DNA from 4 places in the Ruegeria sp. SAZD013 genome. Region 4 is predicted to be linked to each of the others. Evidence: riboswitches for the same ligand, from Rfam matches in the RefSeq annotation. Region 4 holds a riboswitch; each other region holds the start of a gene.
The links. Region 4 has a riboswitch for cobalamin ahead of AC2FLU_RS17615 (ABC transporter substrate-binding protein). Riboswitches for the same ligand answer to the same signal wherever they lie in the genome.
Positions count from the first base shown of each region.

Region 1: linked by a shared signal. The riboswitch ahead of AC2FLU_RS19755 (DUF4198 domain-containing protein) and the one ahead of AC2FLU_RS17615 (ABC transporter substrate-binding protein) in region 4 are both predicted to bind cobalamin.
Region 2: linked by a shared signal. The riboswitch ahead of AC2FLU_RS11175 (DUF1636 family protein) and the one ahead of AC2FLU_RS17615 (ABC transporter substrate-binding protein) in region 4 are both predicted to bind cobalamin.
Region 3: linked by a shared signal. The riboswitch ahead of AC2FLU_RS12730 (hypothetical protein) and the one ahead of AC2FLU_RS17615 (ABC transporter substrate-binding protein) in region 4 are both predicted to bind cobalamin.

Region 1 covers NZ_JBXWQT010000038.1:267,907-275,308, forward strand. Annotated here, with positions in the region: gene AC2FLU_RS19735 (energy-coupling factor ABC transporter ATP-binding protein) at 1-579, opposite strand, end outside; gene cbiQ (cobalt ECF transporter T component CbiQ) at 576-1,355, opposite strand; gene AC2FLU_RS19745 (NikL family nickel/cobalt ECF transporter subunit) at 1,355-1,918, opposite strand; gene cbiM (cobalt transporter CbiM) at 1,915-2,526, opposite strand; gene AC2FLU_RS19755 (DUF4198 domain-containing protein) at 2,533-3,318, opposite strand; cobalamin riboswitch at 3,451-3,649, opposite strand; gene AC2FLU_RS19760 (ROK family transcriptional regulator) at 3,771-4,961, opposite strand; gene AC2FLU_RS19765 (sugar ABC transporter substrate-binding protein) at 5,151-6,170, shown strand; gene AC2FLU_RS19770 (ABC transporter permease) at 6,278-7,351, shown strand; gene AC2FLU_RS19775 (ATP-binding cassette domain-containing protein) at 7,351-7,402, shown strand, end outside.
Region 2 covers NZ_JBXWQT010000020.1:983,319-990,720, reverse strand. Annotated here, with positions in the region: gene AC2FLU_RS11190 (ferredoxin-like domain-containing protein) at 1-753, opposite strand, end outside; gene cobN (cobaltochelatase subunit CobN) at 750-4,043, opposite strand; gene cobW (cobalamin biosynthesis protein CobW) at 4,047-5,102, opposite strand; gene AC2FLU_RS11175 (DUF1636 family protein) at 5,107-5,481, opposite strand; cobalamin riboswitch at 5,576-5,780, opposite strand; gene AC2FLU_RS11170 (NAD(P)-dependent oxidoreductase) at 5,883-6,878, shown strand; gene AC2FLU_RS11165 (hypothetical protein) at 7,239-7,402, shown strand, end outside.
Region 3 covers NZ_JBXWQT010000022.1:45,594-52,995, forward strand. Annotated here, with positions in the region: gene AC2FLU_RS12710 (bifunctional 2',3'-cyclic-nucleotide 2'-phosphodiesterase/3'-nucleotidase) at 1-1,082, shown strand, start outside; RNA gene ffs (signal recognition particle sRNA small type) at 1,122-1,220, shown strand; gene rsgA (ribosome small subunit-dependent GTPase A) at 1,379-2,407, shown strand; gene AC2FLU_RS12725 (alpha/beta hydrolase family protein) at 2,444-3,301, opposite strand; cobalamin riboswitch at 3,435-3,653, shown strand; gene AC2FLU_RS12730 (hypothetical protein) at 3,745-4,152, shown strand; gene AC2FLU_RS12735 (protein-tyrosine phosphatase family protein) at 4,144-4,656, opposite strand; gene AC2FLU_RS12740 (DNA polymerase III subunit gamma/tau) at 4,829-6,592, shown strand; gene AC2FLU_RS12745 (YbaB/EbfC family nucleoid-associated protein) at 6,782-7,135, shown strand; gene recR (recombination mediator RecR) at 7,197-7,402, shown strand, end outside.
Region 4 covers NZ_JBXWQT010000037.1:645-8,046, forward strand. Annotated here, with positions in the region: partial or broken gene istA (IS21 family transposase) at 1-644, opposite strand, end outside; gene AC2FLU_RS17610 (hypothetical protein) at 1,030-2,073, shown strand; cobalamin riboswitch at 2,634-2,825, shown strand; gene AC2FLU_RS17615 (ABC transporter substrate-binding protein) at 2,979-3,983, shown strand; gene AC2FLU_RS17620 (FecCD family ABC transporter permease) at 3,980-5,029, shown strand; partial or broken gene AC2FLU_RS17625 (ABC transporter ATP-binding protein) at 5,026-5,536, shown strand; gene AC2FLU_RS17630 (GlxA family transcriptional regulator) at 6,428-7,378, opposite strand.

The DNA.
Region 1 (7,402 bases), on a different contig from region 4:
ATGGCTGACAAGAAGGATCGCTTGCGGCAATGCCCGGAGGATTTCCAGCAGCCGGGCCTCGTTCCGTGGGTCCAGCGCGTTGGTGGGTTCATCAAGCAGCAGAACCTCGGGCTCCATCGCCAGAACGGTCGCCAGCGTAACCAGCCGTTTTTCACCCCCTGACAAATTGTGGGTGATGCGGTTCTTCAGATGCATCAGGTCCAGATCACCCAACACGCTTTCAACGATGGCAAGTGCTTCGTCGCGTGTTCTGCCCAGGTTGAGCGGGCCAAAGGCGATATCCTCGGCGACGGTCGGGCAGAACAACTGATCATCCGCATCCTGAAACACAAGGCCCACCCGGCGGCGCACGTCGTGAAAATCAGCCTCATGCACCCTTTGCTGACCAAAGATCCTGACCGTGCCGGACTGTGCGCGCTGCAAGCCAAGCGTAATGCGCAGCAAGGTCGATTTTCCTGCCCCGTTCGGGCCCGTCAGCGACAGGCGTTGACCAGCGGACAGGCTGAGGCTGGCACCGTCAAGAACGGGTGGCAGACCGGCGTAGGCAAAGCAGATTTCTTCAAGCGCAATCAGTGTCATGCCAAATCCAGTATGATCAGACCCGCGCAAAGGGCACCAAGACCTGCGGCAAAAACGATGTCCCTTCGGGTCAGGGCAAAGTCCTGAAGCAGCAGCATACGGCCTGAAAACCCCCGGCATTTCATCGCATCAAGTATGCGTTCGGATCTTTCGATCGCGCGTACCAGCATCATGCCCACGAGATAGCCAAAACTACGATAGGTGTGCCAGTTTGTTGCCGGGCGAAAACCGCGTACCTTCATTGCCGCGCGCAGGCGCAGGTATTCTTCCCGCAGAACCTCGATATAGCGGATGGTGAACATCAGAAGGTGAACCAGCTTTTCGGGGCAGCGCAGGCGGTGCAGGGCGTGGCCAAGCGTGACCGGCTCCATCGTGCCGACCAGCACCATCAGGGACAGGATGACCGCGTTGGCCGTCAAGGCGATCTCGACCGCTTTCCAGAAACCCTGCCAGCTTGCGGGAAACCACCAGAGCGTGAACATCGGGTCGCCGGGCATGGAGAATGGCAACAGCACCAGCATGAAAAGGATGAACCCATCCATCATGGCCATGCGTTTCAACGTTTTCCGCCAGGGCAGACGCGACGCGGCAAGAAGCGAAAGGGACACCGCCAAAGCCGCGCACAGCGCCGTCAGCGAGGACACCGCGACAGTCACCACCGCGAAGACAACCGCCATGACGATCCGCATCCTTGGATCAAGCGGGTTGATCGCGCCGCGCCGCTGCGCGCCCGCTTTGATCAGCGTGCTTTCCTGTTGCCCCAGAACGTGCGCCATCAGGCCGCCAGCTTGCGGCGTGCCGCAAAATAAAAGCCCAGACCAAATAGACCGACGATATATCCGATCCCACCCAGAACAGTTTGCAGGTCATTTTGCTCGCGGTAGGCGGCGATTTCCCGACGCAGCGGGCGCAGCTCATCCCGCACGGCCCTGGCAATGACCTGTTGTTGTTCATCGCTGAGCACCGCCGCTGTCTGGGCAGGTGCGTTTGTCGGCGCGGTGTCGGGTTCCGCTTCAACGCCCATGATCCGGGCGACATCCACAGCGGGCATGGTGACCTCGGCCACATGCCCGGCACCAAGGTTTGCAAAGAAAGTATGGGCCACCGGCGCGTTCGGCGTGTAGATAAAGAACCCGTCTGCATCTGTTACGATGCGGCCCAGCTCGGCTCCGTCCGGGCCGTTGACGATGACCTCGGCCCCGCTTGCCATGTCACCGTTGGAAAAGCCGATTTCGCCTTCGATGGCGTCACCGGATTCAAACACTCCGGCTATGACCTTATGCGCCAAGGCAGGTACGGGTGCGCAGCACAGCGCCAGAATGATCGCCAGGTACCTCAAGCGGCCGCTCCTTTGACAAACAGCTCGGGCTTGACCTTGCGCGCCAGCAAAACCGCGAACCCGGTCAGGATCGCCTCGATCGCCATGACAGGAATATGTGCAAAGAAAACAAGCTTGGCCGCTGGCAGGAATGCATCCCCGGACAGGGCCAGTGAAAACGCAACCATGCCGGTTGTGGCGGCGATGGCAAAGGCACCGCCGACCCCGCCCCATATCGCACCTTGCAGAGGTGAGCCATGGGCGATCAGGCGGCCAAAGATCAGCCCGGCCAAAACCGCGGGCAACGCGATGTTCAGGGTGTTGATCCCCAATACCGTCAACCCGCCAAAGCCAAAGAAGACGGCCTGCAGCAAAAGCCCGACGAACAGGGCCGGGAATGCGGCCCAGCCCAACAAAAGCCCGGCCATACCGTTGAGGATCAGATGCACTGACGAAGGGCCAATCGGCACATGGATCAGCGATGCCACGAAAAAGCTGGCAGACAGCACCCCCGCAGTGGGGATGCGATCAAGATCCAGCGACCTGAGGCCCATGGCAATCCCACCCGCAGCAGCGACGGCTCCGCCGATCACGACAGGGTTGGACAAGGCTCCGTCAACGATGTGCATCTACGGTTACTCCAAATCCCAGGCGCGGATCCAGATGACCGCGTCCTGGCTGAGTTCTTTGCCGTTGTGTTCGGTCACGGGACCGGCGCCGAGCGCTGCAAAACCCCAATATCCGGCTTTCGGAACGCCGAACGTGAAATACCCGTTATCATCCGAAGTTGCGACCAATGCACCACCCGGCAACGGCGAGACGGTCGGGGCCGAAGCAGCCGTGCTTTCCATGTCCGGTTCTGCGGCCATGTACTCGATCTCGATCTCGGCACCCGCAACCGGTTGGCCTTCGGCCATTACCCGACCCGTAAAGGTCGACCCCGCGATGATGTTGGTCGGTTTGTTGAGCGGGATGATCTCAACCGGCAAGCCCACCGGGTTCATCCAGTCGGTCGGCAGTTCGTTGCGGTTCAGGAATGCCTTGGCGATCTGCTGGATATAGACATCCTCAGATCCCTCATAATAGGGCTGGGGAACTGTCACCAGCACATAGTCGCCCGACCGTTTGACGGGTACATAACCCTTGAATGCCGCGCCTTCGTTTTCGCCGCCGGTGAAACGTACGGGTTCCAGGGTATCCAGCAGGTCGGTTTTCTGACCGTTGTGGATCACGTAGAATTCCTGCGGCTTGTCCAGATCCATGACATGCCCGTTCGAGAACGGATGCCAGAAGATCAGCTTGACCGGAACATTCCCCGGTGCGTCGATCATGGTGTCAGAGGTGTATTCCAGCAGGAAATGCGCATTTGCCATCGCTGGAAGCGCCATCGCCACAGCGGCTGCAGAAAGCAGCTTGGTCATCAATAGTCGTCCTTGTCCCTTCGTACCAACCCCGGTACGAGATGCGTTTTGACTGCGGGGACGTCCAAGCCGAGCTGCTTTTTCAAGCATCCTGCTCCGACGCACATCCCGTCGCCGATTAGGAGTGCCCTTGTCAAAGGCACATGTCCGGCAGGTATCCTGACTTGCGGGTCAAAGCGTTGGGCTGGCCTTCCCGGATTAACTCCAGTGGCACTTCAGCCCTGCTCGCCGCTTACAGTTGCGGGTGCAGTTGCGGAATTGGGCCAAAGCCCGCACCGCATTCCCTATTGATTCCAGAGCACGCCCCGGAACCGGACATGCCGAGCGGCTTGCCAGACTTCTTCAGCATCCGTCAACGATCAATTGCGCTGGCTGTCAAAAAGTTCAGCGGGCAATGCCCTTTTTCCGGTTGATCCGCTTTGGATACAGGTCGGGGTTTTTCGGGGATGAACCTACCCTTCGAGCAGGTATCTTTCCGACAATGGCAAACTGGCCGCCCCCAATGACCGGGCATCCGGGCCCGCCGCCCCTGCCAGCACCAAGGGCCGTTCAAGCCCGGTCAGGTTCATATGGGATAGTTTGAGCTCAACCCTTTCCACCAGCCGCGCCTTGATATCAGCAGGCATCCAGCCATCAATCTTGACACATTCGAAATCGATCAGGCTGCAAGAAGAGACGATGGCATGGGCGATTCCGTGCGCCGCCTGGTTCAGCCAATTCTCAAGGAGGGTTTCCGGTACGTCCCAATGCCGTGTCGTTTCCCAGATTGAGCCGGCTGTTTCGGCATTCCCACCAACTGCGCGCTCCAGCACATAAAGACTGGCGACATCTATCAATGGTTTCACTCCGCCTGCGTCGTCCGGCACAGGCAATGGACCAAGCGCACCGGCATTTCCCCGCCCTGAAAAGATGGAGCCGTTCAGAACCACCCCGCCCCCGATGAAGAAGCCGACATAGAAATACAGGAAATCTCGTGGGCCTTCTGCAGGGCCAAACACCAGCTCGGCACCGCAGGCCGCGGTTGCGTCGTTCTGCAAAAATACCGGCACGTCATAGCTTGCGGCTAGCGCGCCTTTCAGGTCCGCGTCACGCCACGGATCCATTTTTTCCTGAGGAACCTGCAATGTTTGTGCCCAGTCCCAAAGGTAGAACGGCATGGCAATCCCAAGGCCCGCGATTCTGCTGCGCGCCTCGGGCGACATTGACGCCATCACTTTGTCGAGGCTTTCTGTGGAAAAGCTCAATGTCGCCTCGGGCGTTGGAAAATCATAGGTCCGCCGTTCGCGGTGCCTGACGTTGCCAAGAAAATCCGTCAGCACCAGTTCGGTACTACGCCGCCCGACTTTGAGCCCAAAGAAATACGCGCCGTCCGGGTTCAGGCGCATGGGAACCGATGGCTGCCCGACTTTTCCCCGGATCGGTTCGCCCCGCAACAGCAACCCATCGTTCTCCAACTGGCGCATGATGACCGAGACCGTCTGCGCCGACAGGCCGGTCATGCGCGCGATTTCAGATTTTGCGAGGGCCTGATGGCGCCGGACCAGTGACAGGACAAGCCGTTCATTTCGGGCCCGCATTCCACTTTGGTTGGTGCCGCGCATGTCTGGCTCGCGTACGCCAGTAGTATTGCCCAGAGAGTTCATTGCAGACACGGCCATCCCCTTCATGACGACAATGTAAAAACCCTTCCTTTCTGTCAATAATAAATAAGAGTGATTTATTTATTGACTCGAAATTCGAATCTTGTGATGGTTTTTATGTGAGATCGGGCCGGTTTTCGCCCGATCAAACGTATGCCCGGAAGGGCATTGGGAAAACTGGGAGGACTACCGATGAAACTTGCGAAACTTGCAGGCGCCACGGCGCTGGCGGTTACGGCCATGGCAAGCAGTGCAATGGCCGAAGGTGAAACCGTTTGCCTGATCACCAAGACGGATACCAACCCTTTCTTTGTTAAAATGAGAGAGGGTGCCACAGCTAAAGCCGAAGAGCTTGGCATGACGCTGAAAGCCTTTGCCGGCAAAGTCGACGGAGACCACGAAACTCAGGTTCAGGCCATTGAAACCTGCATTCTGGATGGCGCAAAGGGTATCCTGCTGACCGCGTCGGATACGTCGTCCATCGTTCCGGCGGTGCAGCAGGCCCGCGATGCCGGGCTGCTGGTGATTGCGCTGGACACCCCACTTGAGCCTATCGACTCGGCCGACGCGACCTTTGCCACGGACAATTTCCTTGCGGGGCTTCTGATCGGACAATGGGCAAAAGCCACGCTGGGAGATGCGGCAAATGACGCCAAAATCGCCACGTTGGACCTTGCGGTCAGCCAGCCCACTGTGGATGTGCTTCGCAATCAAGGGTTCCTGCAGGGGTTCGGTGTTGATCTGGCCGATCCGAACGTGATTGGCGATGAAAACGACCCGCGTCTTGTTGGCAGCGATGTCACCGCTGGCAACGAAGAAGGCGGTCGTCGCGCCATGGAGAACCTGCTGGCCAAAGACCCGACGATCAACGTGGTGCACACCATCAACGAACCGGCGGCAGCGGGCGCTTATGAAGCGCTTAAGGCTATCGGGCGCGAAAATGACGTGTTGATCGTTTCCGTCGATGGCGGCTGCCCTGGCGTGCAGAACGTGGCGGACGGCGTCATCGGTGCAACATCACAGCAATACCCGCTGCTGATGGCATCGCTGGGCGTTGAGGCCGTCAAGAAATGGGCGGACGAAGGCGTGAAGCCCGAGAACACACCCGGTAAGGACTTTTTTGACACCGGTGTGGCGCTTGTGACGGATAAGGCCGCCGACGGCGTCGAGTCCATCTCGGTTCAGGAAGGCATGGACCTCTGCTGGGGTTAAGCTGAATGTTTGGAAGGCCGCTGCGCGGCCTTCCACTTATCAAAACCACCCACACGCCTGAAACCTTGCTAAAGTCGTCATAAACCTGACGCTTTGGGGGAAGTTCCATGTCCGATTCTTCACGACAAGCTGACGATTTCGAAACCGCCGCAAAAGGCAGCCCGGAGCAAGTCGCCGAGTTTGACGATCACCAACGCGGATTTGTCGGGACGGTTCAGCATTTTCTGCATGTGAACCCGTCGCTGGTCCCGCTGATTGTCCTTGTCGCTGCCATCGTCATCTTTGGTGTCTTGCTGGGCCCCAAGTTCTTTTCGCCCTTTGCGCTGACATTGATCCTGCAACAGGTTCAGATCGTCGGGATCGTGGCCGCGGCGCAAAGCCTTGTGATCCTGACCGCAGGCATCGACCTGAGTGTTGGGGCCATCATGGTGATGTCGTCGGTTGTGATGGGGCAGTTTACCTTCCGCTATGGAATGCCGCCTACGATTGCGATTGTGTGCGGCCTTGCTGTTGGCTCGGCAATCGGGGCTTTGAACGGGTTTCTGGTCAGTCGCATCAAGCTGCCGCCTTTCATCGTCACCCTTGGCATGTGGCAGATCGTTCTTGCGGCGAATTTTCTTTATTCACAAAACGAAACGATCCGGTCGCAGGAGATCGAGGAACACGCCGCCATCCTGCAACTGTTTGGTGCCAAGTTTAACGTGGGCGGGGCGGTGTTTACCGTCGGGGTGGTCTTCATGCTGGCGCTGATCCTCGTCCTTGCATACGCGCTGCGGCACACGGCCTGGGGCAGGCATGTCTATGCCGTCGGGGATGACCCCGAAGCGGCAGAGCTGTCCGGTGTCAACGTACACCGCACGCTGATATCCGTGTACATGCTGTCCGGCCTGATCTGCGCCTTTGCGGGCTGGGCCCTGATTGGTCGGATCGGGTCGGTTTCGCCAACCTCGGGGCAGCTGGCCAACATTGAAAGCATCACGGCGGTCGTGATTGGGGGGATATCTCTGTTTGGCGGTCGGGGGTCTATTCTGGGGTCCCTGTTCGGTGCCCTGATCGTGGGCGTCTTTACGCTTGGGCTGCGGTTGTTGGGCGCGGATGCACAATGGACGTTCCTGCTGATCGGCATCCTTATCATCGCAGCGGTCGCGGTCGACCAGTGGATCAGAAAGGTGGCAGCCTGATGGAACCCATTCTCAAAGGACGGAACCTTGTGAAACGCTATGGCAAGGTGA
Region 2 (7,402 bases), on a different contig from region 4:
GCTGGCTTCAACCAGTTCACAAAGCTTGCGCGCAGGCAGCGAGCCGAATGCCGCGCCGTAGAGAGAACCCAGTTCACAGGGGCCGGGTTGCAGTTTTTCACCGATAGGACCGGGGGCAAATCCCTGCCAATCCTGTGGCAGCGCGTAGGCGACCCGCGCCATGCGGCGTGTCTCGGCCGTATAGGTCTGGGCAAACCAACGGGCCAGCGCGATCACGTGGTCGATGGCGTCGCCTTCGGCCACACACCGCCCGGTTTTGCAGCCGTCGGCGCGCAGGATCAGACCGTCAGCACCCAGTTCCAGACGAATATCTGCGGAATCCGAGGCCAACAGGCGCGTCGGGCCTGTATCTATGGCAAAACCGAACTTAGCGGGCAGAGCAGGCAGTTCCGCCAGTCGATCGATCAATTCCTGCGTCAGCCGCGCGGTCAAATCGCCCGCCTGATAGAGCGGAGTGACCAGAATATTGCGGCGTACTTCGATGCCGGGTTCCGCATCAAGCAAGTCCAGCGCCGCAAGCTCCACAAGCAACGGCTGGTGGTCGCGCTCATCCACGCCGCGCAGCTGCAGGTTGGCACGATTGGTCAGGTCAATGGTGCCGTTGCCGAACTGTTCAGCCAGTTCGCACAAGCCAATAGCCTGCCTGGCATTCAGTCGCGCCAGACGCGGACGGACCCGCACGACCAGCCCGTCGCCTGACATCATCGGGCGATGCGCGCCGGGACACCAGCCTTGAACGATAGGTGCACTCATCTCAAACCCTCCAAATCGGCCCGGATCGAATTCCGGCGCGTGTTCCAAAGCCCCGCTTCCAGCAATGCACGGAACCTGTCTTGCATGGCCTGATGGGCCTTCGGGTTGGTCTCTTGCAGAAAGGTATCAACGGCCTCATTACCCAATGTGGCTTCGTGATAGAGATCAAACAGATGCGGAGCGACAGTGCCGGACAGATGCGCGAAAGAGGCCATGTGATCCAGCGTCGCAGCAATCTCGGCGGCGCCGCGAAAACCATGGCGCTGCATCCCCGCAATCCAGCCGGGGTTGGCAGCGCGGGCATGAACGACGCGGCTGATTTCTTCCGGCAGAGTCCGGGCGCGCGGATTATCTGGGTTGGTGTTGTCCAGATGGTAAAGCTGAGCGGTGCCCCCAGCGACCTTTTTGGCGGCGGCAAAACCGGCTTCATGCGTGGCATAGTCGTTGGCCAGCAGCAGGTCAGTTTCCGTCAGATCCTGGAGGTGAACAAAACTGTCGGCATTGGCGACACGATCCGTGATTCCCGCTTTGTCCTGCGCGATGTGTTCACCTTCCAGCGCGTACGAGCTGGCCTCAAGCCATGCCTCCCCGGCTTGGGCGCGCGCCTCGTCCGTATAGGTCTCGGACAGATGGGTCATGTTCAGGCCGTAACTGCCGGGTGCCGGGCCAAACACCCGCGTAGCCGGGGCGTGACCGGCATAGGGGTTCCAGTCGGTCGCTTCATCACGCTCTGACAAAGCCCGAACCGCCTGACCATAAAGGGCTGACAATGTGGGGAACACATCGCGAAACAAGCCCGAAACCCGCAGGGTGACGTCCAGACGCGGGCGGCTCAGGTCGGTGATGGGTAAAACTTCGATACCCGAAACCCGCTCGGATCCCTTGTCCCAAACCGGCTTTACACCCAGCAGGTGCAGGGCCATGGCGAATTCTTCGCCCGCAGTGCGCATGGTGGCCGATCCCCACAGATCGACAATCAGCCCTTTCGGGTAATCACCTTCCTCCTGCAAGTGCCGCCGTACCAGTTCCTCGGCCAGTTTCACGCCTTGCGTGTAAGCTGCGCGGGTGGGCACAGATCGCGGATCGGTGGTGTAAAGGTTTCGCCCGGTCGGCAGCACGTCAAAGCGGCCCCGATAGGGCGAGCCGGACGGGCCAGCCTCGATCCTCTTGCCGGCCAGCGCATTGATCAGGGCCTTGCGTTCGGCATGGGCGGATGGGGCTGGGTCGAAACTGCCGGTCACGTCCGGTACACGCCCATAGACGTGCAGCCCGTCGCCGAACTGACTTTCTTTGATATCGCAGACAAAGCGGTCAATGCGCGTGATTGCTTCGGCGGTGCTGGTGGCCTGATCCAGACCCAGATCGTTCTCCAGTCCAATGGCCTGTGCTTCTTCCCGGATATCTTCCTGCAGCCGGTCGCGGCGTCTGGGGTCAAGACCGTCCGCGTTTGAAAATTCGTCCAGCAGGGCTTCCAGCCGCACCATCCGGTCAGGCGTTCCGCTTTCTTTCATGGGAGGCGGGATGTGGCCCAGGGTCACCGCGCCGATCCGGCGTTTGGCCTGCGCGGCCTCGCCCGGGTCGTTGACGATGAACGGGTAGATCACCGGCAGGTCACGGATCAGTGCCTCGGGCCAACAGTTTGCCGATAGGGCGACTGATTTGCCGGGCAGCCATTCCAGCGTGCCATGCGCACCGATATGGATCAGCGCATCCGCTCCAAGACCTTTGCGCAGCCACAAATAGAAGGCGACATAGCTATGGCGCGGGGTGCGCGAAAGGTCGTGATAGTCGTCATCGCGCAGCTCGGGTGTTCCGCGTTCTGGTTGCAGTGCGACCAGTGCCTTGCCGCGTCGCAAAGCCGTGAAGTGAAACGCGTCATGAGCGAAAATTGGGTCTTGCTCGGGATCGCCCCATACGGTGTGCAGATCGGTGCGCAGGGTCTCGGGCAATTCAGCGAGTGCACTCAGATAATCCTCAAGCGGCCACGATACCCGGGCGTCCAAGAGTGTGTCGGCAATCGGTTCGGCAGCCGTGATGTCGTAGCCTTCACCGTGAAGATCAGACAGCATCGCTTCGGCTGAGGCCAACGCGTCGAGACCGACCGCATGGGCCATCTGCCAGTCTTTGCCGGGATATGTGGACAGTACCAACGCGGGGATCTGGTCTGCCTTGGGTTTATCACTCAGAGCAAGCCAGCCCGATACCCGGTCGATGATCGCCTCGATCCGGTCCGGCTCGGCCCGATGCGCAAAACGCGAGTATTCCAGATGTGGATCGCGCTTGCCCGGCTCTTTGAAGGAGGCAATGCCTGCTGATATTCGCCCGTCCACTTCGGGTAATACCACATGCATGGCGAGGTCGGCGGGTGACAGGCCGCGTTCGGCCTCGGCCCAAGCCTTGCGTCGCGAGGTGGCGAGGGCGACCTGAAACACCGGCACGTCCGCCGCGTCCAGAGGCGACATGCCAGACGCGCCCTTGCCCGAGAATGAAGTGGCGTTGATGATGGCCGATGGTCTCAGGGCAACGACCTGTTCCCTGAGCCAGTCGGCAGCGGCCGGGGCCTTGAGCGACGGGGCGAACAAACCAACCGCCTGGAACCCGCGGGCGCGCAGGCTGCGGATCAGGGCCTCGACCGGGGCTGTGTCTGCTGATGTCAGATAAGCGCGGTAGAAGGTTACGAGAATCCGTTTCGCACCGTTCTCGAACGCGGAATCCACCGGGATGACACCCTGTTCCGGGCACCACGCACCGCATTCGGGCAGGGTTTTCGCGCCCATCACCGGGCCGGCATAAAGCCCTGCTGCTAACGCCATCTGGGCCAATGCGGCCTGCGCGGCGACTTCTCCGCCGGTATCACACAGATGTGCCAGCCGCCGCAGGGTCGAGAGGGGCAGGGTCGAATACTCATCCAACCGAGTGTCTTCGCGCCCATCCGCCGGTAAAACGGCCAGCGCGATGCCTTTGGCCTGTGCCAGTGCCAGAACCTGTTGCAACCCGTAAGACCAATAGGGCACGCCACCGATCAGACGGATCAGGATGCCCTTTGCGCCTTCAAGTGTCTGTTCAACATAGGTGTCGACGGACAGTGGGTGTTTCAATGCTGCAAGATTGGCCAGTCGCAAGGTTGGCATCCGCCCCTCAGGTCCGCCGCCGCGATGCCAGCCCGCCGCGAAAGCGCCCAGGTCACTGTCGGAAAAGGACAGCACAACCAGATCGGCCGGGCTTTGGCCCAGATCGGTTGGGGTCTCGGTTTCCTCGAGCCCGTGGCTTTCGCGAAAGACGACGTGCATGACTTACTCGGCAACCTCGGTCACACCCACTAGGATATCACGGATCTCAGCCTCTTTGATGTCGTCATGTTCGGCAATGACGACCAGGCGCGAGCGGCGCTCTTCACCGGGCTCCCACGGGCGGTCGTATTGGTGACGAACCCGTGCGCCGACAGCCTGAACCAGCAGGCGCATCGGTTTGCCTGTGACGGCGGCATAGCCTTTGACGCGCAGGATATTCAGCTCAGTTGCCAGACGTTCAATCCTGGCAACCAGTTCCGCCGGGTCGGTCTGTTCCGGCAACTCGACGATGATGCTTTCGAAATCGTCATGCTCATGATCGTGATGGCCATCGTGATGTGACGGGCGCGCGTCCATGTCATCTTCGGCGGCAGCCTCAAGGCCAAGCACGACGCGTACGTCGACGACACCCTCGGCAACCTCGACGACAGGAAGCGGGCGCGGCGCCTCAGCGGCGATGATCTGTTTAGCTTTCGCGACACCTTCGGGACCTGCCAGATCGGGCTTGGTCAGCAGGATGATATCCGCGCACGAGATCTGATCCTCGAACACCTCGGACAAGGGTGTTTCGTGGTCGATCGAGTCATCAGCCAGCCGTTGGGCATCCACCGCTTCAACGTTCGGAGCAAAGCGACCGGCGGCCACGGCCTCGGCATCGGCCAGCGCAATAACGCCATCAACGGTAATTTTCGAACGGATATCAGGCCAATCAAACGCTTTCAGCAGCGGTTTGGGCAGTGCAAGGCCGGATGTTTCGATCAAAATGTGATCCGGGCGCGGTTCCAGCGCCATCAGCGCCTCGATGGTCGGGATGAAATCGTCGGCCACGGTGCAGCAGATGCAGCCGTTTGCCAGTTCCATGATGTTTTCCGCAGGGCATTCCGGAATCACGCAGGACTTCAGGATGTCGCCATCAACACCCACATCGCCAAACTCGTTAACAACAATCGCAAGGCGCTTGCCCTGCGGGTTCTGCATCAGATGGCGCACCAGCGTGGTTTTGCCCGAGCCCAGAAAGCCGGTGATCACAGTGACGGGGAGTTTTTCAAGGTTCGACATGATCTCAGGCTCCAATCGGGGGAATGCGCGAGGCGCAGTTTTTGCGGAAATGTTCAGGACGGTCGCGCCATTTCACCAGACCATCGCCTGTGGCCAGATACTTAGTCGCGCCATCGATGATGACATCGACGTGATCGATTTCGTTCAGATTCTCGTAAACAAAGGTCCAGCGATCCGGCCCGCCCCGAAGCACGATGGAACAGCCCTGATCGCAGTTCGAAAGGCATTCGACCGGTTTCAGAATGATGCCATCCGGCAGGACAGCCTGTTCCAGGGCCTTGTGCAACAATGTGCCGGGTCGCTCAGCGTCATCCTCGACGGGCAGACCCCGGCGGCAAGTCGTGCAGACCAGTAGCTCTACCGGTGCGTTCTCGCTCATGTCTCTCATCCCCCCAAATCCTCTTCGCGGGGGACGGGGTTTCATGCGGGCACCACGTCTGCACATGGACCCGACACCGGAACACCCCGCCCGGTTTCAACTTCGGGTGTTGGCAGGTCTCCCGGCTTGCGGATGCCAGAGCGGTCGCTCTGTCGGATGTCCCGCCTTCCCGGCACAGGCCAGTGGCATTGGGCATCCTCTCCGGTCACGGTCGCGGGGGCGGCTGCGTTTGGCGGATGAACCGTTGACGCATTCCCTTTTCATCGGCTGTCGCCGACACCAACGACAGGGACATGCGGCACCGCTGACCCGCTTGTCAAGCGGTTCGCGCGCAACAAATAAGCCAAGGAGAAAAAAGCGACCTGTAGGCGTCGTTCGGCGGCATGAAGAATGTGTTCGGTATGTGGTCGCATGACGGGAAAACGACGAACTTGGAGATGCGTCATATGAAAGTGGGATTTATCGGTCTGGGTAACGTAGGCGGCAAGCTTTCGGGATCCCTTTTGCGCAACGGCATTGATCTGACTGTGCATGACCTGAACGCGGATCTGGTGGCCGAGTTTGTCGCCAAAGGTGCAAAGGCGGCTGAGGGGCCCGCCCAGTTGATGCGCGATTGCGATGCGGTGATCACCTGTCTGCCGTCTCCGGCAGCATCGGATGCAGTGATGCAGGAGATGTTGCCCGAAGTGGGCCCCGGCAAGATCTGGATGGAGATGTCGACCACGGACGAGGCCGAAGTCAAACGCCTGGGAGCCGAAGTCATATCGCGCGGCGGTGCGGCCGTCGATTGCCCGGTTTCTGGCGGGTGCCACCGTGCCGCGACGGGCAATATCTCGATCTTTGCGGGCTGTGACCGGGAAACGTTTGAACGAATTCTGCCGTTCCTGACGACAATGGGTCGTCGGGTTTTGCACACCGGCGAACTGGGCTCGGCCTCGGTGCTGAAAGTGATGACCAATTATCTTGCCACCGCCAACCTGATCACCTGCGCCGAAGCACTGGTTACGGCAAAGGCTGCGGGGATGGATCTGAACACGACCTATGAGGCGATCAAAATCTCGTCCGGCACGTCCTTCGTGCACGAAACCGAAAGTCAGGTCATCTTGAACGGGTCGCGCGATATTTCCTTCACCATGGATCTGGTGAAGAAGGATATCGGTCTGTTTCAGGAGGTCGCCGACCGCGCCGGGGTGCCGCTGGAAATAAACCCGGTGATGATCAACATCTTTAACGATGGTATCGCACGCTATGGCGAACGCGAGCTTTCACCAAATATTATCAAGCGGCTGGAAGAGGCAACCGGCCTGGATATCACCGCCCCGGGCTTCCCTGCCGAAATGACGGATGATGAGCCGGAGGAGCCGGGATACGAGGTTGTGCCACAAGGGCGCGCCTGAACGTAAAGCACATACCAGACAAAATCGCGCCCCTTGAACGAACAGGGGTAGGCAGGAGTTCCGAAAAACACGCCATATCTGGCCCGCAATTCGACAGAATCGCGGGCCTTGAACGTCTTGAAATACCGAGCGTCACACGCGTGTACTGCGGGGTTAAGTCAGCGATTTGGATGTTGTTGGAGGCGAGTACCGGAATCGAACCGGTGTACACGGATTTGCAATCCAGAAAGAGCGTAAGCAAAAACAACGGCTTATGGGTGCAAAACACCTCCTGACAAAAAGTGAACAAAAAGCGAAAGTTTCAACGCTGTTTGCGTGCCAGAATGCTCACAAAATCGTTTCTAACCTTGGGATAATTCGATGAGTTGGGCGGTTGCAAATGAATGCGCAGAGCGTCGCTTCGGCAGCGCCGCGCGCAAGCAGATCATCATGTTCCTGGCCGATAAGGCGAGCGATGATGGCTCAGGCATCTGGTGCTCCAAGGGGACCATCCAGCGCCACACTGAGCTCAGCGAGAGCACGGT
Region 3 (7,402 bases), on a different contig from region 4:
TCGATCACCTGACGGGGCTGGTACATGGGACGCCCGTTGTCATGCCGGGATCAGCGGGCTCTTACCTGGGGGTTATCGATTTGGCCGTGACCGCCGGGCCGGACGGCAAAGTGCGAATCCGGGATAGCCGCGTCGAACTGCGCCCGGTTATCAGCAACGGCACAGCCGTCGGGGAAGACCGTGAAATTGCGGGTCTGTGTGAGGTGGCGCATCCTATGACCCGTCAATCCGTTGCGGCACCGGTGGCACATATCCCGGATACATTGCACAGCTATTTCAGTTGCTGTGCGCCGGATCGCGGGCTGAACCTTGTAGCTGCGGCGCAAGCCGCCGCACTGCGCCCGCTTTTGCAGGGAACAGACCTGGCGGATCTGCCGATTCTGTCGGTTGTTTCGCCTGCCAAATCCGGCGGGCGCTCAGGCCCCCGCCATTATACCGAGGTACCCGCCGGAGAAATATGTTTGCGCCATGTCGCGGATCTGCATGTGTTTCCCAACGAGCTGCGCGCAATCCGGATCAGCGGCGCGCATCTGCTGGACTGGTTGGAGATGTCGGCCAGCGTATTCAACCAGTTAAAGCCCGGTTCCGAGCCCGAACTGATCAACCCTGAACGGGCCGGGTACAATTTCGACATCGTGTTTGGACTGTCTTATCAGATCGACCCCACTCAGCCGCCTCGATACGATGCGCAGGGGAAAATGATCCATCCAGACCACAGGCGGATCAGCGATCTGACATATGCAGGCCGCCCCGTACGACCGGAGCAGATGTTCGTTATGGCGCTGAACAATTACCGCGCCAGCGGAGGCGGGCATTTCCCGCATGCGACAACGTCTGAGTTCATCAGCCTGCCACCGCTGAGCATCAAGGACCTTGTGCGGGATTACCTGGCGCAGCACCTTCCGCCCGATCCGATCGTCACGCAGCCCTACCCGTTCTCGCTGATGCCGCAGCGGGGCGTGACAACAATTCTTCGAACAGGTCCGGGCGCCCCGAAATATTTGGATGAGTTGCGCAGGTTCGATCCCGTGTTGCTGGGCTCGGATGGCAGGGGATTTGAACGCATCCGCCTGACGCTCTGACGGGTTGTCTTTTCCCGTTGCCTTCCCTATATCCGGACTCGAGAGGTTGGCGCGGGCGAGCGCCTCGCCAACCTGGTCAGGTCCGGAAGGAAGCAGCCACAACGAGCCCCGCTTGGGTCGATGTCCAACCTCTCACTTCGTGAACCACAGCCACAGGAGGGCTTTATGATTGTAGTGAAAACCCTTCGGGCAGACTGGTTCTGATTCACCGGAATCACCGGACTGCCTGAACACACGACCTGCGGATGCGCGCTTGCCATCCGTTGGCATTGCTGTTTCTGAAAACAGGCAGATAAATGTCTTATACGCTTTCGGACCTGGGATGGTCCTCTTACTTTGCCGCGCAGCATGCGGTTTTTCCTTCTGACACGCCCTTTCGTATCGCATCGGTACATCGGGACCGTCTGATCGGGCTGAGCCCGGATGGTGATATCCCTTTGCTGACACCGGATAATCCGACCGGTTCATATGCCGTTGGAGATTGGGTCCTCGCCGACGCCGAAAACCGCGTGCGTCACATTCTGGACCGGCGCAGCCTGCTGCAACGCAGGGCTGCCGGTACAGGTGCCGCAACACAACTGATAGCAGCCAATGTCGATGTGTTGTTCATCGTCAGCTCGTGCAACGCCGATTTCAACCTGCCCCGGCTGGAACGTTATCTGGCGCTGGCACATCAGGCCGGATGTTATCCTGTCGTTGTCCTGACGAAAGCTGACCAGTCGGATGACCCCGGCAGTTTCTCGGGACAAGTGCAATCTCTGGACCCTTTTTTGTCGGTAATGGCGATCAATGCGCTGGACCCGGCAGATATCGAAAAGGTTCTGGCATGGTGCCCCAAAGGCCAGACCGGCGCGCTGGTCGGGTCGTCGGGCGTGGGTAAAACGACGCTCAGCAACGCCATGACGGATCAAAACCTCGCCACCTCTGGAATTCGCGAAGACGACGCACGGGGCAGGCACACGACAACGGTGCGCGCGTTGCACCGGATGGGTAACGGTGGCTGGCTGATTGACACGCCGGGAATGCGCGCATTGCGTTTGTTGGACGCTCAGGACGGGATCGACAACGTGTTCTCGGACATCACAGAGCTTGGCCAAAGCTGCCGCTTTTCGGATTGTCAGCACGAGACCGAGCCCGGCTGTGCCGTGCAGAACGCAATAGGCAAGGGCGTTCTTGATCCGGCGCGGCTGGACCGTTGGCGCAAGCTGCGGCGCGAAGATCAGCGAAACTCGGAAACCGTTGCGCAATCGCGGGCGCGGGACAAGGCGTTCGGCAAGATGGTCCGCGGTGTCATGCAGGACAAGAAGCTTCGCAAACGGCCATAGCTGCAAGGTGTTATGGAAAACCTGCGTCGCGTCTGATCAGGCGATCAGGCGCGGCCAGACCGCTGCATTGCGCCGGGCAAATGCGCCTATGTGACCAATCTCCGGCAGCCCAAATTCGGCAGGCTTCAGAAGGTGGCGTCTGGCCCCGGGGCCATACAGATCGGCAAGGCGCCAAACCGCCTCGGGCGGAACCATCTGGTCGTCTTCGAACGTGAACAGATCCACAGCTGTTCCAGAACTGCCCCAATGCGCATCAGGCAAATTCTGCCCGATCTCGGGAACGTAGCTAAGAGGAGCTGTGCACCATTTGCGCCATTGCCAGTATACCGAGGCTGGCAGGTCCGAGCCAAACCCGATTGCTTTGCCAGGCAGATAGCCAAGCGCCCGCACCATCAGCGGTGCATGGCCATACCAGAACAGCCCCGCCAACCCCCGATAGGGCCATGGGTGATCTTTCAAAGTCACCAGCCCCGAACACACACAGATCATACGGTCGATCTGGTTGATATCCGGCTGCACCGGCCCCAGCATCGCACCGACCGAATGGCCAATGGTCCAGTGCTGCGCCTTAGGAAATCGCCTGCGCAATTCGGCCCGTGCCGCTGGCATGTCGATCAATGCCCAATCCGCCATTGTTGCAGTTGCGTCTTTCAGGCGACCGACCAAAGAAAGCCCGTAGTCCCGATAGTCATAGGTCAGGCAAGCTATCCCCCGCTCGGTAGCCAGCCATCGCGCGAAGTGTTGATAATAGTCACGCGGCACGCCTGTGGCACTGTTCAGCACGACAACGGTTTCCGGCTCACCCACTGGCCGATGCAACCGCGCCGACAAGGTCACGGACCCTGACGGAAAGCGGAAATCTTCGATCAACACCGTCTGTTCCGTATCCAACATGATTCCCGGCTTTCGCTGAAACAATCGGTTTGCCTGCCTTCGATGCTGACGACACTAGGCCGGAACGTAAACCGCATCCAGCATGACCAAACGTCCGGCCTAAAGATCGGCTTGACTCGGAACGCGATCAGACGCTAGCGGTTGTGTGATGGTTTCCGGCCCCCACAAGAGGTCGGGATGAAAAGGGAACACGGTGCGGTTTGTCTGGTCACGCAGGCATCAACCAAGTCCGCGACTGCCCCCGCAACTGTAAGCGTTAAGCAATGCCGAAATACCACTGGCCTATGGGCTGGGAAGGTCGGCAGAGCAATGACCCGCAAGTCAGGAGACCTGCCATCGGAACTGAAACCGAAACTCGGGCGGGGTGTCCGGGCAGGTCCTGACGGCGAAATGCTGTCCCACCTGCCCCAATATTCCAGCCCACCACGCGCGGAGGGCGCAGGATGATCTGGAAGACAAAGTCACACGAATACAGCGCAACAGTGTGCCAGCGGACGGGCAAAACCTGCCCGGCTTTGGCGCGACTGGCCCGCTCGATTTCCGAAGCCATGGCGCAGGCGGTTTCGGCCACCAGCGAGGATTTCGAATTTGAAGGCAGCAGCGCGCTATCACATTGCGCGGAAGGGTGCATGGCAACGATCCGAGCGCGATCCGACAGCGTTCGCGTTTTCTGCGGGGCGCACCCTGATACGGCAATTCGGGACCTTGATGCCTATGCCGATTTGATCTTCGGACCTACATTCAGCACGCTGCCCTCGGGCATTGTCGCGAACCCGCCTTGCGCCATGATCGAGGTTTCAACGATCCGGCCTCGGAAAACCGGCTACGCACCCCAGCAGCTGTCAGCTTGATCCCACTTCCACCTGTGCCGGGGTGATCCGGGACGCCCAGGCCAGCTGCGCATCGGTTTCGACAGCGCAGGGGCGCACGGCCCGCAGGCGGTCCAGTGCGTCGCTGGCGCGTTCACCGCATTCAACCATCAGTCGCAGAACAATCATCCCGGATCTGCCGCACCCCCCACGGCAATGCACAAGAACCCGGCCACCGCCCGACAGCGCATGTCGGGCCGTGGCGCTGACCTCTGGCCAGGCCTTCTGAACCGCCTGCGTCGGTGCTCCAAAATCTTCGATCGGCAGGTGAACCCACCGGCTGGCACGGCTTTGGATGTCGCTGCCAAAGTGCTGCGCGCCATCCTGAAGCATTTCAACATCCGTCGTCATTGAAATCACAAGGCCCGGTTTCCACGCCGCAATCATATCCAGATCGCCGACGTAATCCCCGCCACGCCCGGGCATTGAAGTAAGGGCAAGCGTTCCGCCTCCGACCTGCAGAGCAAAAATGACCAGCTGCGACATGAAGTGCGTCCTCCCCCAAGGTACTCTTTAAGAAATGAGCCATTAAATCCGCTGGACCAGTTTAGTTGGAAACCAGCCCGTTTCTGAAACAAAAAATCATCACGCCCCACAGTGGACGCGGACTGCCGCCGCCACTACGCTGTGCCGAAGCACCGAATCCGAGCGAGTAGACATGACAGACACGCCCAGCCCCGCCTATCAGGTTCTCGCCCGCAAATACCGCCCGGAAACCTTTGCCGACCTGGTGGGTCAGGATGCCATGGTGCGCACCCTGAAAAACGCTTTTGAAGCCGACCGGATTGCGCAGGCCTTTGTCATGACCGGCATTCGCGGAACGGGTAAAACCACCACGGCACGGATCATCGCCAAGGGCATGAACTGTATCGGACCGGATGGAACCGGAGGGCCGACAACAGAGCCTTGCGGTCAGTGCGAGCATTGCATCGCGATCATGGAAGGCCGCCATGTCGATGTGATGGAAATGGATGCCGCCAGCCGTACCGGCGTCAACGATATCCGCGAGATCATCGACAGTGTCCGCTATCGCGCGGCCAGCGCGCGCTACAAGATCTACATCGTCGACGAGGTTCACATGCTCTCGACCAGCGCATTCAACGCGCTGCTCAAGACGCTCGAGGAACCGCCCGCACATGTGAAATTCATCTTCGCGACCACCGAGATTCGCAAAGTGCCGGTCACGGTTCTGTCGCGGTGTCAGCGCTTTGACCTGCGCCGGATCGAGCCCGAAGACATGATCGGCCTGCTGCGCAAGATCGCCGGGGCCGAGAGCGCGCAGATCGCCGACGATGCGCTGGCGCTGATCACCCGCGCTGCAGAAGGGTCGGCCCGGGACGCGACCTCACTGCTGGATCAGGCGATTTCACACGGGGCTGGCGAGACGACCGCCGATCAGGTCCGTGCGATGCTGGGTCTGGCGGATCGTGGTCGTGTTCTGGACCTGATGGACATGATCCTGCGCGGTGACGCGGCAGGGGCGCTCACTGAACTGAGCGGACAATATGCGGAAGGCGCGGACCCTCTGGCCGTGCTGCGCGATCTGGCCGAAATCACGCATTGGGTGTCCGTCGTAAAGATCACACCTGACGCGGCCCAGGACCCGACGGTTTCCCCCGACGAACGCACACGGGGCCAGCACATGGCCGAGGCCTTGCCGATGCGGGTTCTGACCCGGATGTGGCAAATGCTGCTGCAGGCGCTGGAGGAAGTCTCTGCCGCGCCCAACGCGATGATGGCCGCCGAAATGGCTGTTATCCGACTGACGCATGTCGCCGATTTGCCCAGCCCCGAAGAGCTGATCAAACGGCTGCAAGACGCCCCACCTTCGCCACCCGGCGGGCCGGGCGGGGGCATGTCAATGTCCCGGCAGGCCCCGGTGGCAACGCAATCCAACGCGACCCCGCCGCCTGCCTATGCATCGCCCCCGCGCGGCGCGGGTGGCGCACCGGTTGCCGCGCTGGCGCAGGATGCCCAGACGGCCCTGGCCCGCTATCCAACCTTCGGGCATGTGGTGGAACTGATCCGCACAAACCGCGATGTGAAACTGCTTGTCGAGGTGGAAAGCGGCATGCGCCTTGTGTCGTACCAGCCCGGCCGGATCGAATTCACCCCGACGCCTCAGGCACCGTCGGATCTGGCGTCGCGATTGGGCTCTGCCCTGCAACGCTGGACTGGCAATCGGTGGGCCGTCTCCATTGTCTCGGACGGGGATGCCGCGACCATCGCGGAAGTGCGGGACCGGGCCGAACTGGCCCTGAAAGCCGAGGCCGAAGAACACCCGCTGGTTCAGGCCGTGCTGACGCAGTTCCCCAAGGCGAGGATCATAAGGATCGAAACACCTGAACAGCGTGCCGCCAAGGTTGAGACTGAGGCCCTTCCCGAAGTCGAAGATGAATGGGACCCCTTCGAAGAGGATTAGCCCTAAGCTTGTGGGTCCAAGTTTCAAGAAACCGGCATACTCACGCCCCTCCACGATACAACTGAGGGTGGGAATGCAGGCGCATGACTGATCGGTCGGCGACGCTCTGATCAGGACAGGCGGGAGACCTCTTGTGCCGCCTGCCTGCGGTCCGTATTTAGAACCAAACAGAAACACAGGAGACGACTGATGCTGAAAGGACTCGGCGGGCTTGGCGGACTGGGCGACATGGCCAAGATGATGAAATCCGCACAAGACCTGCAAACCAAGATGACCGAAATGCAGGAAGAGCTGAACAACATGATGGTTGTCGGCGAATCCGGTGCGGGGCTGGTCAAGGCAACGGCCACAGCCAAGGGTGAACTCAAGGGGCTGGACATCGATCCGTCGATATTCAACGGCGACGACAAGGAAGTGGTCGAAGACCTGATCCTGGCCGCCATCAAGGACGCTCAGGCTAAAGCTGCCGAACGTTCACAGGAAGAAATGGGCAAGCTGACCGAAAGCATGGGCCTGCCGAAGGACATCAAGCTACCGTTCTGAGCTTCATCTTTTCCCAAATACTCCCGCCGGAGGCTCCCTCCGGTGCAAAGCAGGGCAGGCCATGGGCACGAACAGCGAAATCGACAATCTGATCGACCTGATGGCCAAACTGCCGGGGCTCGGCCCGCGCTCGGCCCGCCGTGCGGTGCTGCATCTGATCCGCAAACGCGCTCTGCTTCTGACGCCCCTGTCAGGCGCCATGCAGCAAGTGGCCATCACCGCCCGCGAATGCCTGAATTGCGGCAACGTGGGCACCACGGATATCTG
Region 4 (7,402 bases):
TTGACGTCCCGCTGTTTGCCTCGACCAACACGATCCACCGCCGTCTTCATGTTATCGTAAATCCCGCGACCAGGAACGCCGCCGAAGACACGGAACGCATGCCAATGGGCGTCAAACAGCATCTCGTGGGTTTGCAGCGGATAGGCCCGCACCAGGAACGCCCGACTGTGAGACAACTTGACATGAGCGACCTGCAGTTTGGTCCGTTCGCCGCCGATATTGGCCCAATCTTCGCTCCAATCGAACTGGAACGCTTCGCCTGGCTGGAACACCAAGGGCACGAATGTGCCGCGACCCGTCGTCTGCTCCGCCCAGTGCCGATCCGCGCGCCAGGTACGGGCAAAAGCGGCGACACGCCCATAGGAACCCTCATAGCCCAGCTTCACCAGATCAGCATGCATCTGCTTTACAGTGCGACGCTCCTTGCGTGATTTACGCGTTTGCACCAGCAGCCAAGCCGACAAACGATCCGCATAGGGATCCAGCTTGCTCGGTCGTGCGGGGGTCTTGAATTTCGGCTCTACTGCGCCCTCACGCAGATACTTTTTGATGGTATTGCGAGACAGCCCAGTGCGCCGTGAAATCTCGCGAATTGGCATTTTGTCACGCAATGCCCAACGTCGTATGACACTCAAAAATCCCATGTCGATCACTCCAAATCTCCCCAAACGAAACCGTCGGGGCAAGTTGTTCACATGGGTCAATTCTCAGTGAAAATTTTGGGGCCTACCGGGTCACTTCTCAGCGGAAATCAACAACCGGGGTTTTGCATTTAACATAATGGCGCTTACGCGTAGATCAGCTTTGCTTAACTGGTTTCAAATTCCACTCTCTATCTGCTCGAACGAGGCTCGAAACCTGCCACAGGTAGTTGTAGTTTCACTAATAATCTTGGTTTGAGCTGAGTATCAATTTTTTCACCGCAAGCTGAGGATATCGGCAAGTACTTCGACAAATCAGGGGGCGAAAATGGCGGGAGCGAGAAGGCTGACAAGGGCAGAACTCCTAGAAATTGTGTGGAGTCGACCTTTGAAAGATATGCCCGAAGTCGTTGGAGTGTCTTCAACTTCAGTCAGGAATGCTTGCAGGAAGTTCGATATCCCCATTCCCGACAGAGGGCACTGGAACAAAGTCAAAGCCGGAAAGTCCGTCAAACGTGTTTCACTGCCCGAACGCGCCCCAGGAATGTCTGACGAAGTGATAATTGGCGGATCAGGCTATGATCGGTACTACGGTTCCAAAGTCGACCTGGAGGCACCGCTTCCTATACCACCGTCCTTCAACACCCCAATTGAAGACGTCCGGGCTAGGATAGCTAAGAAAATTGGGCGAGTCGCAGTACCGCGCGGCAAACACGCATGGCACCATGTTTTGCAACGTCTGTTTTCCGTAGACGATAAAAGACGGGCAAAAATTGCCGAAAGCAAGTGGGCTTACTCCTGGGACAAACCGCTTTTCGACAATCCCTTCGAGCAACGCAGGCTAAGGATCTTGAATGCACTTTTCCTGGGCGTCGCAAAATGCGGCGGTAAACCGAGCATTCAGGGAAAAGAGGCCATCGAAATCTCGATTTCCATTCATCAGCAGCATGTACCGTTTAAGCTTCTCGCGACGGCGGATTTGAGGCTGAGCAACTACCATCGGAACCCCGACGACCACAGGCCAGCTAAAGATCCACTAACTCTGATCGTTCCAAACCACTTTCGTGGGCAAGATGTCCGGTTATCTTGGGCGGATGAGCCGGACGCCAAACTTGAAACGCGTCTTACCGAGATTGCAATCGAGCTGGTAGTATTGGCCGAGACCTTTCACCGGGAGCATGCCGAGCGCCAGCATGAGTGGTTGATTGAACGTAAACAAGACCATGAGCGAAGAAAGAAAGAAGCCGAAGCGGCAAGGCTTGAAGCGCTCCGTGTCAGGGACGAAAAATTCGAGAAAGCGAAACGCAGCATGCTGCTTAGCCATGCCCGCGACCTCGAAGATGCGAGGATATTGCGCCAGTTGGTCCAGGACGTACTGAAGTTAAGGGCCACGAAACTAATGATCACACAACTGCTTGGGCGGAATTCGTAAGCGAAGAGGCCGATCGGATTGATCCAATTTCGAACGCTAGGTACCTTGAAATCATGGAGCTAAAGCCTGAGGATTTCACTGAAGACAGCGGCTGAATATGCCCTCTGGGAATCGGGACGATCCCCGGATCATTCTTCTTCCTACTCCCGTCCTCCACCAGTTGAAATTGAGGTGAAATCTGATCTGTGTTCCCTGATGTATCTCTGGGGTTCACTGATGCTTCGTCTGATTTCCCTGTTGTCCCATCCAGGGAATTCACCCACAAGGCACTGACCTGCTTACATATTTTGAATCCTCAGACATAAAATAGCGCCAAAACGGTGCGTATTCCCTGTAAATTTCCCTGTTTTCAGGGAAATCGGAGTGAGACTAGCTAGCTGGAAACTGTCCGCACAGCCATGATTTTCCTATATATCACACACCGACGTCCTCGGGGCGGATTGTAGCGCCTTCTCAGCGGCTTGTCTGACGTCAGCACCATGTTGAGACGCGCAGGTTCATGCCCTTGGGAGAAAATGGGAAAGACCCCCGAGTTTTTTCTTGCCGCAGAGTAAGTGTTAAGGTACCCGCGTTTTACCGGTCCCGATGTGGCTAAGAGGGAATCCGAGGTGCCTTTTGGTGCCAACCGGAACTGCCCCCGCAACTGTAGGCGGCGAGCGCTGTCCATTCCGTCACTGGGCCATTTCGGTCTGGGAAGACAGGACAGACAAAGACCCGTCAGTCAGGAGACCTGCCGGTATGAAACCGAAACACACCGGGCGGGGTTGTCCGGGGAGGTTGCCGAAGAAACGCGCCGGGCGGGCTATGTACCACTCTGCGCTCACAGCAGGCAGAAAAGCGTCTGTTGCTTCGGTAAATGCCCATTCACCCGTTCTCTGGTCATTGACACATGGAGATCGATTGTCATGTTTCTACGCACTGGCCTGATTGGCCTTTCCTTGCTGGCTACCAGCGCTGCCGCCGAAGGAAACTTTCCCTTAACCATCGAAAACTGCGGTCACTCGGTCACGTTTGACGCGCCAGTGACGTCGTCAGTCACGGTCGGCCAAGCCGCGACCGAGGTGCTTTATGCGCTGGGTCTGAGTGAGCAGGTTCTTGGAACTTCGGTCTGGTTCAACGAGGTGCTGCCTGAATATGCCGAGGTGAATGCCAAGGTAGAGCGTCTGGCAGACAATGATCCCAGCTTTGAAAGCGTTGTTGCCAAGCGGCCGGGACTGGTCGCAGCGCAATATGAATGGCATGTCGGACCCGAGGGCATCGTCGCCACGCGTGAGCAATTTCACGAACTGGGTATTCCAACTTACGTGATGCCTGCGGATTGCGTCGGCAAAGACAATACGGTCGGCGGCGATGGCACCCGCCTGCAAGCGTTCTCGACCGATACGCTGTATCAGGGTATCGAAGAACTGGCGGCAGCCTTTGATGTGTCCGAACGCGGCACGGACCTGGTTGCCGAGTACAAGGCCCGTGAAGCCGCAGCCGTCGCCAAGGCGCAAGCCGTGAAGCTGGACGATGTGTCCGCCGTATTCTGGTTTTCCTCTCCTGAAATGGAAAGCGATCCGTTTGTGGCCGGGCAGAAGGGCGCACCGGGATACATGATGAGCACATTGGGCATCCGCAACGTCGTCGAGACGGATGAAGAATGGCCAACAGTGGGCTGGGAAACCATTGCCAAGGCCAATCCGACGGTGATCGTGATTGCCAAGATGGACCGCCGTCGCTTTGCTGCGGACGACTACCTGAAAAAGCTGGAGTTCCTGCGCGCTGATCCGGTGACCAGCCAGATGGATGCGGTCAAGAATGACCGGATTGTCGTTATGGATGCGCAGGCCATGGACGCCACCATCCGCGCAATCCCGGCACTGGAGGATCTGGCCGAGAAGCTGGATACCATCGGAAACAACTTGTGAACGAGGTCGCCGCAATCTTTCGGCAGGGTTTCAAGGCCGCGTGCCTAACTGTGCCACTATTGATTGCGGCGGTCCTTGCGGGCGCGATGATCGGGGAAACCTCGTTGTCGCCCGATTTGGTTCTCTCCGTTCTGGTCAACAAGCTGGCCGGAGCGGACCTGCCCGTCGACCCAATTGATCAGGGTATTATCTGGAGCTACCGGATTCCTCGCGCTCTGGTCGCTGCGTCCTGCGGTGCCGGTCTGGCTGTCGCAGGGGTCGTGTTGCAGGCATTGCTGCGAAACCCGTTGGCTGACCCTTATATTTTGGGCATTTCTGCCGGGGCCTCGACGGGTGCCGTGGCTGTTACCATCGCTGGTTTGGGCGGGGGAGCTTTGTCGCTGTCTTTTGGCGCGTTCAATGGCGCGCTTTTGGCTTTCGGTTTTGTCGCGTTGCTGGCCCGAGCCTCCGGCGCAGGCGGCGGGCGGGCTGCGACGGCGCAAATCGTTTTGGCGGGAATTGCCGGGTCTCAGTTGTTCAATGCGCTAACGGCCTTCATCATCGCCAAATCCGCCAATGCCGATCAGGCGCGCGGGATCATGTTCTGGCTGATGGGAAACCTCAGCGGCGTGCGCTGGCCGGATGTATATCTGGCCATTCCGGTGGCCCTTGCCGGCTGGCTTATTTGCCGCTTTCACGCCAGAGCTTTGGACGCATTTATTTTCGGCACTGATTCAGCGGCCTCGCTGGGCATACCGGTGCGGCGGGTGCAGGCAACCTTGATCTTCGCCACCGCGCTGACAACAGCGGTCATGGTTTCGATCGTCGGGTCCATCGGCTTTGTCGGGCTGGTCATCCCTCATGCTGCCCGGTTCCTTGTAGGACCGGGGCATCGCAGGCTTATCCCAACGGCCGCCTTGATCGGAGCGGTCTTCCTGATCGGCGCCGATATCGTGTCGCGCATCATCATCCCGGGTCAGGTTCTGCCGATTGGGGTGGTTACCGCCCTGATCGGTGCGCCTGCCTTTGCCGTAATTCTGGTGCGCGGCCAGAGGAACGCCCAATGAAGATCGAGGCGCAAAACCTGACATTTTCGGTTCGCGGCAAGACTTTGCTGTCAGACGTATCGTTTGTCGTGGAGCCCGGCGAAACACTGGCTTTGGTCGGACCCAACGGTTCGGGCAAATCAACTCTGATGCGCCTGTTGGCGGGTTTGGCACGTCCGGTTTCGGGAAAAGTCGTCATAGCGGGCCATCCCGTTTCGCATTTGTCGCGCAGACAGATTGCCCAACGGATTGCCATTGTTGAACAACAGGCTGATACAGCCGAACGCGTAACTGCACGGTCCGTGGTCGAGCTGGGCCGCACGCCCTGGCTGTCGGCCTTACGGCCCTGGCGCGCCGAAGATACCAGGCAAGTCGACAAAGCCCTGCAAACTGTGGAAATGGCCGATATGGCACACAGAGAATGGGCAACATTGTCTGGAGGAGAGCGCCAGCGGCTGCACATCGCGCGGGCTTTGGCGCAGCAACCGGGCCTTTTGCTTTTGGACGAACCGACCAACCATCTGGACATACATCACCAACTGTCGATCCTGGACTGTGTTCGAATTCTAAAAGTGACAACGGTGATGGCACTGCACGATCTGAATCAGGCAATGGCCTGTGATCGCGTGGCTGTTTTATCAGAAGGACAGCTGGTTTCTCTTGGCCCGCCCAAACAAGCCTTGTCTTTGCAAACCGTTTCAGAAGTTTTCGGTGTCAAAGCACAGTGGGGGTATAGTGCCGGCAGGACAGAACGGTTTCTGTCCTATCATCTGGACTGACGGATCCCGATCGCTTCTGGTCGCACAGGATATCAGCGTCGTCAGCGCGCCATGCCAGATACGTACAATCTGCGGCCTCGAAGGCGTATTCCAACGGCGAGCAAGCTTGATCTGGGTTTCCTCACAAACTGCAAAATTGCTCGTCGAATGCTGTCTAGATTCTAACAGAAATAGGATTTGTTCGTTTTCTTGCCTTCCAAGATGATCGGCAGGCGCGTCGTCCGAGCGTTGGTCGACCAAACCCTTGTGGTATGTTCACTACTTGATTTGAACCGTGAAACAGATTCCTTTCGGAAACCACTGGGACCTGACCCAAATCTCGAAACGCCATCAGCTTGAACAAATTGCGGCGACCGCACGTCGATATTGCAGATTACCCACAATCAAAGCCTCAACTTGAGCCTTAAATTAACGGTAGATTAACGAAACAGGGCACAACAAATCTCTGGATGACAAGTTCTTGATATACTTATGCCTATATCGAGATTTATTGGTGGGTAATCCTGCCGGTCTGTTGACTAGTCCAGTTTTTAACGAGGGGGTATCCCGGCAGGATCAGGGGGTGCCAGATCGGGCCAGTTCGAGGCCAGCAGATCGCGGCACCCCCGCCGGTAAGCGCGAACCAGCAACTCATCTTTCATCAGTTGATCTTGTTGCGCTGCGCGTGGGGTGTGATGCCAAAACTGGATCGGTATACCCGAGAGAAATGCCCCGGATTTTCGAAGCCGCAGGCCACGGCGACTTCGGTAACCGACGCCTCGGTTTGCAAAAGCAGTTTCCGGGCTCGTTCCAGCCGCATTTCCATAAAGTACCGTTTTGGCGAAGTGTTCAGGTATTTACCAAACAACCGTTCAAGTTGACGGGTGGAAATACCCAAAACATCGGCAATGAAGGATGGTGAGACAGGGGTTTCGAGACTGTCCTGCATAATGTCTATCGCCTTTGCCAGATGGGCATTGCGCATTCCATTGCGCGATTGCAGCGAAACGCGCTGCTTGGCGGTCGCATTACGCACAGTGTTATAGACCATCTGATCCGCAACATCAGTGGCCAGTTCTTCGCCATGGTCGCGTTCGATCAGATGCAGCATAAGGTCTGCGGTCGCGGTTCCACCTGATGCGGTAATGTGTTTTTCGTCGGCGACAAAGACGCTGCGCACCAGATTGACATCCGGAAACGCCTCCATGAATGCGTCGTGGTACTCCCAATGGATCGCCGCCTGCATACCATTGAGGAACCCGGCCTCGGCCAGCAACCACGCCCCGGAACACAATGCCCCGATCCGCGTTCCGCGCGCGCGTTCGCGCCGCAGTGCAGCCAGAAGGGAACGAGTCACGTGGTCACGCATGTGAATGCCCGACAAAACAAAGAGTTGATCGCACTTGGGCAGTTCCTCAAGTCCGGAATGCACAAGAGTGACGGATCCATTGGAAGACACGGCCTGCTCGCCCTGTTCGGATACAAAAGACCAGCGATACAGCTCATCGCCACTCACTAGGTTGGCGATCCTCAGCGGTTCGACCGCACAGGAAAAGGCGAGGTGCGAAAACTCCTCGACCAGGATGAAGGCGAAGTGCTGCGTCTGAAGCATGAGCAGGACCATTTCCAAACTGGG